4 regions of the Fundidesulfovibrio putealis DSM 16056 genome follow, and region 3 is predicted to be linked to each of the others. Evidence: riboswitches for the same ligand, from Rfam matches in the RefSeq annotation. Region 3 holds a riboswitch; each other region holds the start of a gene.

Evidence for each region. Region 3 has a riboswitch for cobalamin ahead of cobT (nicotinate-nucleotide--dimethylbenzimidazole phosphoribosyltransferase). Riboswitches for the same ligand answer to the same signal wherever they lie in the genome.
Region 1: it holds a riboswitch for cobalamin, as region 3 does, so the genes downstream of both, G453_RS0110505 (sirohydrochlorin cobaltochelatase) here and cobT (nicotinate-nucleotide--dimethylbenzimidazole phosphoribosyltransferase) in region 3, are expected to answer to the same signal.
Region 2: it holds a riboswitch for cobalamin, as region 3 does, so the genes downstream of both, cbpA (modified peptide precursor CbpA) here and cobT (nicotinate-nucleotide--dimethylbenzimidazole phosphoribosyltransferase) in region 3, are expected to answer to the same signal.
Region 4: it holds a riboswitch for cobalamin, as region 3 does, so the genes downstream of both, G453_RS22740 (radical SAM protein) here and cobT (nicotinate-nucleotide--dimethylbenzimidazole phosphoribosyltransferase) in region 3, are expected to answer to the same signal.

The regions. Positions count from the first base shown of each region.
Region 1 is NZ_AUBQ01000013.1:91,329-94,403, forward strand. Features, by position in the region: gene G453_RS0110500 (glycosyltransferase family 4 protein) at 1-634, opposite strand, end outside; cobalamin riboswitch at 766-950, shown strand; gene G453_RS0110505 (sirohydrochlorin cobaltochelatase) at 1,088-1,990, shown strand; gene G453_RS0110510 (FecCD family ABC transporter permease) at 2,163-3,075, shown strand, end outside.
Region 2 is NZ_AUBQ01000004.1:262,072-265,146, reverse strand. Features, by position in the region: gene G453_RS0104150 (glycerophosphodiester phosphodiesterase) at 1-56, opposite strand, end outside; gene serB (phosphoserine phosphatase SerB) at 281-1,492, shown strand; cobalamin riboswitch at 1,622-1,828, shown strand; gene cbpA (modified peptide precursor CbpA) at 1,904-2,011, shown strand; gene cbpB (peptide-modifying radical SAM enzyme CbpB) at 2,008-3,075, shown strand, end outside.
Region 3 is NZ_AUBQ01000003.1:399,469-402,543, reverse strand. Features, by position in the region: gene G453_RS0101950 (ATP-dependent 6-phosphofructokinase) at 1-1,014, shown strand, start outside; cobalamin riboswitch at 1,126-1,299, shown strand; gene cobT (nicotinate-nucleotide--dimethylbenzimidazole phosphoribosyltransferase) at 1,409-2,488, shown strand; gene G453_RS0101940 (hypothetical protein) at 2,577-2,771, shown strand; gene G453_RS0101935 (hypothetical protein) at 2,862-3,075, opposite strand, start outside.
Region 4 is NZ_AUBQ01000005.1:252,910-255,984, reverse strand. Features, by position in the region: gene G453_RS0106550 (ribonucleoside triphosphate reductase) at 1-540, opposite strand, end outside; gene G453_RS22740 (radical SAM protein) at 550-1,251, opposite strand; cobalamin riboswitch at 1,543-1,740, opposite strand; gene G453_RS0106540 (glycosyltransferase family 39 protein) at 1,778-3,075, opposite strand, start outside.

The DNA.
Region 1 (3,075 bases), on a different contig from region 3:
AGTCAGGCGTGGCCCCGATCACCAGGAAGCGGAAGCCAGGCTCGCTGGCCTTCAGAATCGGCAGCATGTCGAAGGCCAGCCCGGACCACTTGCCGGGGTCGGGCCGCGACAGCCTGCCCGCCACGGGCCGCGAAAAATCGTGCTCCGGAGTGAGCCGGGCGAACAGGTCCGTGTCCACGGGATTGTACAGCACGCGGTAGCGCGAGACGTCCAGCGATGGGTTGTCCGCCGCCAGTCGCTCCAGGCAGAAGCGCGAGACAACCAGATGCAGGTCCACCACGCCGCCCAGGGGGGAATCATCCAGCCTGCCGAACACGTTGGTCTCCACCACCGCCCTGGGGCCGAAGCGCTTCACCGGGGAGAGCAACGCAGGCTCCGGCCAGCCCGCGCGGTGCAGGTGGACCACGTCCGGACGCAGCTTTTCCAGCACGGAAAGCAGGTCCCCGCCGACGATGACCGGGACGCCGTTTTGGCGCAGCAGTTCGCGGCGCTCGCCGTCCACGGGGCTGTACGCGAAGGGCGCGAACCGGGAACGGTCCAGGTGCGTGACCATGAGCTGCATGGCCTTTTCAGTGCCGCCAAGCCCCAACGACTTGACGACATGCAGGACGCGGACTGCGGGAGCGGGATTCATGGCCGGGTTATGGACTGAAACGGGGCCGGAGTCCAGTTGGGGCAGCCGTGATGCAGCGCTCCCGGCCCTGCCGCACTCCGCGCGGGTCCGATCGCACGCCTGGGTCTTGATTGACACCCCCCCGGCATGGGGCTATGCGGCGGGAGTCAGGTGCCCGCTTGTCGGGAGAATAGGGAATCCCGTGAAATCCGGGAGCGGTCCCGCCGCCGTAAGTTTCATGAAGCGCTGCCTCCTCCGTGGGCCACTGGGAGTACATCCTGGGAAGGCCGGGGCAGCCGGAACGAGCCGGAAGACCTGCCTGACCGCAGACCGCTGTTTCCGGCGCGGCAACGGGCTATTGCTGTGTTCGGACCTCCTGAGAAGGGCAAAATCGGGCCGCTTCCCTCCTGTTTGCAGGAGAGAAGCGGCCTTTTTTTTCTCTTCGCCCACAGCCGTAACCATACGGAGCATCGCATGAGCTTCACCGTCCACGACCCTGTCAGAAGAATCCTCGCCGCCCTGTTCGTCCTGGCCTTTTTGGCGGGCTGGTCCACCCACGCCGACGCCCACGGGGACAAAAAGCCCGACAAGAAGGGCATCCTGCTGGTGGCCTTCGGCACCACCGTCCCGGGCGCTGACTCGGCCTACAAGAACATCGAGAAGAAAGCCAAGGAGGCCTTCCCCGGCGTGGACGTGCGCATGGCCTACTCTTCCAGGATCGTGCGCCACAAGCTGGCCGCCGAGAAGAAGCTGAAGCTCGACTCCCCCGCCGAGGCCCTGGCCAAAATGATGAACGACGACTTCACCCACGTGGCCGTGCAGTCGCTCCAGACCATCCCCGGCGCGGAGTTTCACGACATTCTGTCCACTGCCAAGGCCTTCTCCGGCATGCCCAAGGGCATGAAGCAGATGGAAGTGGGACTGCCGCTCATGGCCACCACCGAGGACGTGGCCAAGGTGGCCGACGCCCTGCTGGCCAGCGTCCCCAAGGCTCGCAAGAGCGACGAAGCCGTGGTGCTGGTGGGACACGGAACCCGCCACCCCGCCGACGTGTACTACGCCGCCTTGCAGTACCACGTCTGGAAGAAGGACCCGCTGGTGTTCATCGGCACGGTGGAAGGCGCGCCCTCCCGGGAGGACGTGCTGGCGGAACTCAGGAAGAGCGGCGTGAAGAAGGCGCACCTGATGCCCTTTTTGGCCGTGGCCGGGGACCACGCCCGTAACGATCTGGCAGGCGACGAGCCGGACTCCTGGAAGTCGGTGATGACCGGAGCCGGGATCGCCGTGACCCCGGTGCTGAGGGGCACTGGTGACGCGTCCCCCCTGGCGGACATCTGGATCGAGCACCTGAAGAGCGCCTTCGAGAGGCTCAGGTAGCGTTCATGGACTGCGCCCTTTTCCGCCCTTCCCGCTGCCGGACAGTTTTGGCAGCCGTGGCCATCCGCGACAGTCGCGGCGGGTGGGTCGGTGGGAGGGCGTTCTGGGAAACCGCCCTCCTGGACGGCGCGTCCTGCTGCGCGCCGGACGTCCGTCCAGCCGGGAGCGCGGCGTGAGAAAACCCCTCCCCGTCATGCTGGCCGCCCTGGCGGCCATGATCCTGGTGGCCGCCGGGAGCGGAACCGTGTCCGTGCCCGCGCTGGATACGTTGCGCATCCTGGCGGCGCGCCTTCTGGGCCGGCCCGATTGGCTGGCCCAGGTGCCGGACGTGGCCCAGGCCCTGGTCTGGGACGTGCGCCTGCCGCGCGTCATGACCGCCCTGGCCGTGGGCGGCGCTCTGGCGCTTTCCGGGGCGGTCTTCCAGGGCGTGTTGCGAAACCCCCTGGCCGATTCCTACACCTTGGGGGTTTCGGCGGGCGGGGCGCTTGGCGCGTGTTTGTGCCTGCTTGTCGGGTTCACGGGCCTTGGAGTCTTGTCCGTTCCAGTATGGGCGCTGGCCGGGTCGCTTTCGGCCCTGGCCGTGGTGCTTTTGATGTCTCGCGCCGGTGGCGGGTTCGACGCGCTCACGCTGATCCTGGCTGGCGTCATGGTGGCGGCCACGCTGCAGGCGGCCATCGGGTTCGTGAAGTTCCTGGCCGGGGAGAACGTGGCCGGGCTGGTGTTCTGGCTCATGGGAGGCCTCTCGGCCAAGACCTGGGCCGAGGCGGCCATCGCCTGGACGGGCCTTGGCCTGGGGCTCCCCGTGGCGCTTTTTCTGGCCCGCGACCTGGACGCGTTGTGCCTGGGCGACGAGCAGGCCCAGGCCCTGGGCGTGAACGTATCCGCCGCGCGCCTGGCGCTTCTGGGCGCGGCCGCGCTCATGACCGCCTGCTGCGTGGCGGTGTCGGGCATCGTGGGCTTCGTGGGGCTCATCGTGCCGCACATCATGCGCCTGGCCTGCGGCCCGGCGCACGGGCGGCTCCTGCCCCTGTCCGCGCTCGGGGGCATGCTGCTGCTCCTGGCGGCGGACACGGCCTCGCGCACCC
Region 2 (3,075 bases), on a different contig from region 3:
TCCAACATGGGTGTCATGAGGGCGATGAAAGCCAGACAATACTGAAGAAATCGCATGGTGTCTCCCGGTTGTTTGGTCGGTTCGTTGTTTCAATCGCGCGAGTTTCAGTAACATCCGGCGCGTGTCGGCGGGGTTCCGGCATGCAATATTTTGCGTGCCGCCGCCCGGAGCGGGGCGGTATGCTATGGCGCGCACCTCCCTGCAAAGCCCGCACTCCGCCATTTACCCCGGACGCGTTTTGTGGAAACATCCGCCGACTTTCCGTACGCAAGGATCATTCATGAAAGACCTCATGCTCGTACACATCTTCGGGGCGGACCGCCCCGGCATCACCTCTGCCGTCTCGAGCCTGCTGGCCCAATACGGCGTGGATATACTGGACATGGGACAGGCCGTCATCCACGACGCCCTGTCGCTTGGCATGCTGATCCGCATCCCCGAGGGCGGCGAGGCCGCTGCCGTGGTCAAGGACCTGCTCTACCAGGCCCATGAGATGGGCATAAGCTGCAAGTTCACTCCGGTCAGCTCCGAGGGATACAGCCACTGGGTGGACGCCGCCGGGAAGCCCCGCTGGATAGTCACCCTGCTGGGGCGCACCATAAGCGCCGGCCAGGTGGCCGCCGTGGCCCAGGTGCTCACCGCCAACGGCCTGAACATCCAATCGGTCAACCGCCTCACGGGCCGCCCGCCCCTGGACGACGCCGATCCGCAACGCCCGGCCTGCATTGAATTCTCGGTACGCGGAAATCCCGGCGACGTGCGCGCCATGCGCATGGCCTTCCTGGCCATCGCCGCCGACATGGGCGTGGACATCGCCCTGCAGGAGGACAACGCCTTCCGGCGCAACCGCAGGCTGGTGGCCTTCGACATGGACTCCACGCTCATCCGGGTGGAGGTCATCGACGAACTTGCCAAGGCCTGGGGCGTGGGCGAACAGGTCTCGGCCATCACCGAATCGGCCATGCGCGGCGAACTAGATTTCCGCCAGAGCCTGGCTAAACGCCTGAGCCTCCTGAAAGGCATGCCCTCTGAAATGCTCGAAAAAGTTGCGGAGCACATTCCCCTGAACGACGGCGCCGAGAAGCTGGTGCGAAACCTCAAGCGCTTCGGCTACAAGACGGCGGTCATCTCCGGCGGCTTCACTTATTTCGGCGAGAAACTGCAAGCCAAGCTCGGCATCGACTATGTTCACGCCAACAAGCTGCGCATCGTGGAAGGCAAGCTCACCGGAGAGGTGGACGGTGAGATCGTGGACGCCCAGCGCAAGGCGGAGTTGTTGCAGAGCATCGCCCGCAACGAGAACATCTCGCTCATGCAGACTATCGCCGTGGGCGACGGCGCCAACGACCTTCCCATGCTGAACCTGGCTGGCCTTGGCATCGCCTTCCGGGCCAAACCCGTGGTCAAGGAAGGGGCTGGGCACGCCATCTCGACCCTTGGGTTGGACGCAGTGCTCTACCTGCTGGGGTTCAGGGACAGGGACATGGAGTAGGGCTCCATTTCCCAGGGAAATGGGTCGTGCGGATGAAATGCGGCAATCGCGGCGGCGCAAATCGTTTTGGTGTTGTTTCCGCAGCCAGGGGAACCGGATTGAGCACGAGCTGCCTGAAAGGGCGGACGTGCATTGACAGCACCATCCGATCTGGCTAATTTTATTGAACGACATCTCGGAACACGGTGCGAATCCGTGGCGGACCCACCACTGTAAGCGGGGACGCGGGAGGGCATGGCGCATTGCCGGCCACTGGCGGATATTCTCCGTTGGGAAGGCTTGCCCCCCAGCGGACGATCCGTGAGCCAGAAGACCTGTCGTACGTCTCTCTATCGGAATCCGAAGGTAAAGGGTTCTGACGGGCTTAGCCTGTCAGAACCCTTTTTTTGTTGCCAACCACAGGAGGAACACATGGAAAAGAAGAAGGAAAACAAGGACGTCATCGCCATCCGCAAATCCTGCAACGCCGACGGCACAGGCCTGTCGCACTACATCCTCATGGACAAGAAAGCGAAATGAATCCCGACCACAACGCCTCGGAAGCGGCCTCCACCGGGGGCCGCTTCATTGATACAGTCCATGGTCCAGCATCGGAGGCTTCGCCGCGCTTCATCAATACCGGCCATGGCCCCACCTTTCAGCCCGTGGACATCGGCCACTCGGACTATCTGGCCCTTATCGAGCCCGACAGCGCCTTCTGGTCCCTGGTGAAAAAGGACAAGTTGGGCCATGCGCTGACGGACTCCTCGTTCCTGGACGCCTACCGCGCCAAGGCGGGCCGCTTTCGCGAGGAAATGGATGGGTTGCGTTTCGGGCTCACGCCCTCGGCGGTCTACTTCAACCCCACCGAGCGCTGCAACCTGAACTGCACCTACTGCTACATCCCCGGCGACATGCGCTCCAAGGGCATCCACATGAGCCCCGATACGCTGCTGGACGCGCTTTCCAGGCTGAAGGCCCATTTCACAGCCACGATGCCTGAGGGCCGCAAGCCACAGATCATCTTCCACGGGGCGGAGCCCCTCATGAACCGCGAAGCCGTATTCCAGGGCATCGAGGCCTTCAAGGATGATTTCCGCTTCGGCGTGCAGACCAACGCCACCCTGCTGGACGAACAGGCCGTGGAATTCCTGACCGAGCGCAACGTGGGCGTGGGTATCTCTCTGGACGGCGTGGACGCCGCAATCGCGGACAGTACTCGCAAGACCTGGAGCGGGGAGGGCGTATCACATCTGGTGCGCCGGGCCATGGACATGCTGCGCGGCTACTCCGGGTTCAACGTCATCTGCACCGTGACCGCAAAAAATATCGCCACGCTGCCCGAGGTGGTGGAGTTCTTCCACACGAACGAAGTGGAGACCTGCCTGTTGAACATCGTGCGCTGCACACTGCCCGGCGCGAGAGAGATCATGCCAGGCGACCAGGACGCCGGTCGGCAGTTCGTCTCGGCCCTGGAGCGCAGCCACGAGTTGTACCGCGAGACCGGGCGCAAACTGGTGGTGGCCAACTTCGCCAACATCCTGCTGGCCATCATGGCCCCCACGGCCCGGCGGCTGATGTGCGACATCTCCCCCTGCGGCGGC
Region 3 (3,075 bases):
GGCTACAGGGTGTCCTCCATCCTGGGGGTGCGCTACGGGCTGGCCGGGTTCATCCCCAAATCCAGCCCCGACGTGGTGGAGTTGACCACGCAGGCCGTGGCCGACATCCACGAGTTCGGCGGCACCATCCTGGGCTCCTCGCGCGGGCCGCAGAACCCCGAGGACGTGGTGGACGCCCTGGAGCGCCTGAACGTGGGCGTGCTGTTCATGCTGGGGGGCGTGGGCACGCTGCGCGCCGCCCAGGCCATCCACGAGGTGACTGCCAAACGAAACCTGCGCACCGCCGTGGTGTGCATCCCCAAGACCGTGGACAACGACATCCACTATGTGGCGCGCACCTTCGGCTTCGACACCGCCGTGGAAAAGGCCATCGAGGCCATCCGCTGCGCCCACGTGGAAGCCCTCGGTGCGCCCTATGGCATAGGGCTGGTCAAGGTGATGGGTCGCGAATCCGGGTTCATCGCGGCGGCTGCGGCCCTGGCCATCAAGGAAGTGAACTTCGTGCTGGTGCCGGAGATGCCCTTCGCCCTGGAAGGCCCCGGCGGGTTCCTGCCCCAGTTGGAGGCGCGCCTCAGGCGGCGCGGCCACGCCGTGATCGTGGTGGCCGAGGGCGCGGGCCAGCACCTGCTCCCGGAATCCGGCCTGACCGACGCCTCCGGCAACAAGATCCTGGGCGACATCAGCAAGCTCCTGCTTTCGAGCATCAAGAGCCACTTCGCGGACCGTCTGCCCATCACGCTCAAATTCATCGACCCAAGCTACATCATCCGCTCCATCCCCGCCGGAGCCGCAGACCGCGCCCACTGCAACATGCTGGGAGCCATGGCCGTGCATGCGGGCATGGCCGGAAAGACCGGGCTCATGGTCAGCCAGCTGCACGGGATTCCCGTGCACATCCCCCTGCCGCTGGTCACCCTCGGGCGCAAGCAGATGGACCTGAATACCAGTTACTGGCAGCAGGTGATGGACTCCACCGGACAGAGCCAGCTCAGCGCGACCCCAGCCTGCCCCTGACACGTTCTTGATGCACGGGGGGCTGTTTCCAGGAGCAGCCCCCCGACTGCGTCGCCGGGGTCATGGCCAAACCATGCCGCCTGCACCCGGCCTTGACACGCTCGTCCTGCCGGGCTAGCCGTTCCCGACCATATCCGGCCATTACGGAACACGGTGCAAATCCGTGGCGGTCCCGCCGCAGTATGCGAAGACGAAGCCAGCGAAACCACTGTCCCTCACGGGATGGGAAGGGCTGGCGGAGGATGACTCGCGAGCCTGAAGACGAATGGCCGGAATCGTTTCGCGGATTGAACCCATGGTAAAGGCGATCCCTTGACCCCATCATCTGGGGCCAAGGGATTTTTTGTTTGCGCCGTCCGCACGCAACCACTCTCTTTCACAGAGGATTCATACGATGACCACCACGCTCGACACCCGGTACCAGGCCCTGCTCGCCCGCATCACCCCCGTGGACCAGTCCCTGGCCGCAGCCGGGCAGACCCACCTGGACAGCCTGACCAAACCCCAGGGGAGCCTGGGCCGCCTGGAAGAGTTGGCCCTTCGCCTGTACATGATCCAGGGCGGCAAAGCCCCCGCAGCAGACCCCGCCGTGATCTTCACCTGCGCGGGCGACCACGGCGTGGCCGCCGAGGGCGTGAGCCTCTTCCCCCAGGAGGTCACCCGGCAGATGGTGCTGAACTTCGTAAGCGGTGGCGCAGGCATCAACGTGCTGGCCAGGCAGGCCGGGGCGGACCTGCTGGTGGTGGACGCAGGCAGTGCAGGCGGGACCTATCCCGAGCACCCCAAGCTGATCCAGGCCAAGGTGGCCCCCGGCACGGCCAACATGGCCAAAGGCCCGGCCATGACCCGCGAGCAGTGCCTGGAAGCCCTGCTGCTGGGCGTCCGGCTCGCTGGCGATGCCGCCGCGCGCGGCTGCCGCACCATCGGCACCGGCGACATGGGCATCGCCAACACCACGCCCTCCACGGCCATGTTCTGCGCCTACCTGGGGCTCTCCCCGCAGGACGTCACCGGCCCCGGCACCGGGCTGGACGCGGGCGGCGTGTCCCGCAAGGCCGCCGTCATCGCCACCTGCCTCGACGTGAACAGGGCCGCCGTCGAGTCCGGCGACCCGCTGGACGTGCTGGCGGCGCTCGGCGGCTACGAGATCGCCTGCATCGCCGGGCTCATCCTGGGCGGCGCTGCAAACCGCATGGCCGTACTGGTGGACGGGTTCATCTCCACCGCCGCCTGCGTAGCCGCCACCCGCATCGCACCCGCCGCAGCCGACTGCTGCTTCTTCAGCCACGCCTCGGCGGAACCGGGCCATCAGGCCGTAATGCGAGCCCTTAACGCCAAGCCGCTCCTGGACCTGGGCCTGCGCCTTGGCGAGGGAACCGGCGCGGCCCTGGCGCTCGTGCTGCTGCGCGGCGCGGCCGCCATCTTCAACGAGATGGCCACCTTCGCCCAGGCGGGCGTCAGCACGTCTGAATAAGGGAGTCGACAAACTTCACGGCAGGAATTATTGTGTGGGAAGGACGGACCTCTTCGGGCCGTCCTCACCCCAACGCCCGGAGTCAGCCATGAACGACGGTCTGGTCCACATAGCCACCTACGATGGCCTTGTGCATTCGCCGGACGCCATCGTGGCGCACCCGCCGGGCGACCCCGTGGCGCACCCGCCAGGGCACGTCATCATCCCCACGCCCCCCGCCGATCAGGTGATTCATGTGATTCAGGAAGGAATCATCGGACACGTCATCAACGAACTGGTCTAGATTCCGAGACAGTATGAAGTGGGGGAAAGCCTCCGGCGGCCAAAGGGACAAGTCCCTTTGGAATCCCCTATGGGGTACGCCAAACAGCGGCTATCTCGGGATGCGAGCGAGTCCCACGGCCACGAAGGACCATAGAGACATGCCCCACAGCGTCAGTCCCAGGCCCCACAGGCCCAGGCGAAGGCGCGCGGCTGTCAGGTTGGCGGGCTCGACGCTGCAAAAGCGCGTCATCAGGCAGGCGGTCATGGCCAGTATCGGGAACAGGTAGCGGCCCTGCGCCTGGAAGTCCGCTGTCCAGGAGTGC
Region 4 (3,075 bases), on a different contig from region 3:
GAGGTCGCGCAGGCTCCAGCCCGCGCAGTATCCGGCGAGGCCGAAGGACAGGTCGTGGATGTGGAAATAGCCGTGGTCGTGCGCGGCGCGGACTTCCTCGGGGTACTTCTCCAGGGCGTAGCGGGCCTGCACCGTGCCGGAGAGGTGCAGCATGAGCCCCTGGAAGGAGTGGGCCATGTTGGCGTTCTCGGACACGCGCCAGTCGGCCTTGGAGAGGTAGGTGTCGATGGTGTCCTTGATGTCCAGGTACGCGGCCTTCTGCTCACGCAGGGTGCGGCGCTTCTCGCGGTAGATCACGAAGCGCTTGGCCACCTCGTACAGGCGCGACTCCATGAGCACGCGCTCCACCATGTCCTGCACGTGCTCCTGGCGGGGCACGTCCACCCCTTCGAGTTTCTCCTCGACCTTGCGGGCAACGCGCTTGGCCAGGATGGGGTCCTGGATGCCGCTGGCTTTCAAAGCCTTGAGGATGGCCTGGGCGATGCGCTCCAGGGACCAGGTTTCCAGGCAGCCGTCGCGTTTCTGTATCTGAAGGGGCATGGGATCTCCTTAACTTGAGGCGGGGGGCATATACGTTTGTTCTTTCAGGACGAAACCGGCGGGCAGGGAGTCCCTGGCCGCCTGGACGTCTTCCGGCGTCAGACCGGGGACCAGGGTGATACGGAATAAGAATGATTGCGGATGCTTGCGGGCCATGGCGAAGACCATCTCCAGGCGCTCGCGCGCAGCCTGGGAGGAAACGCCCCCGCCGGTGAGCTCGGGATACATGTGCCAGGGGCCTTTCACGTCCACGGCAAAGACCGTGTCCGGGCAGCGCGCCAGCACGGCGGCCACGGCCTCGGGCCGCAGGCCGTTGGTGTCCACCTTCACGGCGAACCCCAGCGCGAAGAGTTTCTCCACCAGATCAGCGAGGCCGGAGTCCAGCGTGGGCTCGCCGCCGCAGACCACCACCCCGTCCAGCCAGGGCTTGCGGGCCGCAAGCGATGCCAGCACCGCTCCGGTCTCCAAGGGGGGATGGAGCTCGGGGGTGAAGGCCAGGGTGGCGTTGTGGCAGGTGGGGCAGCGCAGGTTGCAGCCGCCCAGGTACACCACGGCGCAGGCCTTTCCGGCCCAGTCGCTGAGCGTGAAAGACGTCACCGCCCTGATCCTGGCCGGGTCCTGTCCGGGGGAGCGCTCCAGCGGGGGGACCGGGGCTGCGTGGACGCCGTGACCGAGTGAGATGGCTGGGATGGTGGGGGTGTGCGTGTGCATCGTGGTTACGATATGCTCCTAGCAGAAGGCGTTTCCGCAAAAAAGAAAATAATAGTTCAACATATCAGCAACTTCCCTAACTGAATATGCAACTGCTCAAACGGCCTGGATTTATCAATTACGAAAAAATGCAAAGGGTTCGGCGCGGGAAACGACGGAGAAGGGCATCGAGAGCCGCCTGCGCCCAGGCTCGGCTTTCGACGCGTCGTGGACGCCGCGCTCACGTCGCCAGAAGGCGGACTGCGGCGAGGCCACGATCAGTTTGCGGGAACCATGACCCATTCGCGGGGTCAGGCCGAAACTCCCCAGGAACGTCTTCTGACTTCCGGCCGGATGTGCGCGGAGGCCTTCCCGGATGGTCTCTCCATCCAGTGGCCTGCCGCCCGTGAGTGCCGGTTACAGCAGCGCGCCTGCGACGGATTTGCACCGTCTTCCGTTTTCCGGGGCGATGCGATGATTTAGGCCCTCCCTGAGGGCATGTCAATTTGAAGAGCGGCCACGCCGGGGCGACCCAGGCGTAACCGCTCTACTGCTCGAAGAAAATAGTTCCGTTATTATTCCAGAGCTGGGCCCACCTGCCCACCAGCACGGCCTCGACGCGGTAGGCCCCGCCGACCCGAAGCGACGGATCCAGGCGGATGGGATACTGGCCCGACACAGGCGTCCAGGCGCTTTCGCGGCCACGCAGCGCCAGGAGTTCCTCGCGTCTGCCGTCCGGCCCCAGTTGATACAGGGCCACAGCGGACCCGCCGCCCACGCGGGGGTAGACGGCGAGCAGTTCCCTGCCTGGCTGGAGTTCGGCCACAAGGCTGGCCGCAGTGTCCGGCGAGGTTGATTCAAGCCTGCTCCAACCTGGCATTTGCTCATCCGGGACGTTGCGCAGCAAAGGCGAGACGGAGTCAATCTTCTGCTTCACTGTGCTTGCAGCCAGGAACCGCTCGGCCAGAAAATTGCGCAGGGCGTTGTCGCGTCGGCGCTCGGCCATGGCCTCCAGGCAGCCCGGCGTTGCCGGGGCGTCCGGCGAGCCGCAGAAGGACGCCTCCAGCCCCTCGAAACGCAGGGTCTCGTAGTTGCCGCCGGGAAACCTGGGCGTAAGCGGCGCGCAGACCATCTTCACCCGCACGGTCAGCCTGGAAAACGGCGCGGCGCGCTCCAGCACAATGCCCGCCTGGCTCCTCGGGTCCGGCCCCATGGATATGGGGTGCGGCGCGGGCGCTTCGCCGTCAAAGGCAGTCTCCACCGTCAGGTGGTTGCCCTTGCCTGTGTTGCGGTAGAACAGGTTCAGGACGATTGTACCCGGAGCGCCGCCCGTTTCGTTGGCGAACACGTATTCCAGCATCGCCTCGGAGTTGTTGCGGGTGGCCATGGCGAACGGCCCGCGCGCGTCCTGGAAGAATACCGCGTCGCGAAGAGCGCCCACGCTGCGGTAGAATCCCGCAAGGTCCATGGGCACGGCCACTGGGCGTGAGCGTTCGCGCACCGTGAAGACCGGGTCGCGCTCCACGGGCAGCGTGAACAGCCGGACGTTCTCCTCCAGGCGGCGCACGCTCTCGGGTCTGTGGCGCTCCTCGAAGTCCTGCCAGCCCTTGGCGAAGTACCCGTAGTGCAGGTTGGCCAGCACGTGCAGCCGGATTGCCCGGTCCTGTGGGGTGATGGTCTGGGAACGGAACCGGTTGGGCTGCGGTCCACGGTCTGCGTACCAGTTCAGGCCGTTGCGGAAATAGTCGTTGGTGACCACCAGCGCGTCCGCAGGCCCCATGCCGGAGGGGACTTCCCGGGCCAGGAGCTTGTAATTGGTGCCGATCACCCGGTCGCGGTAGCTGT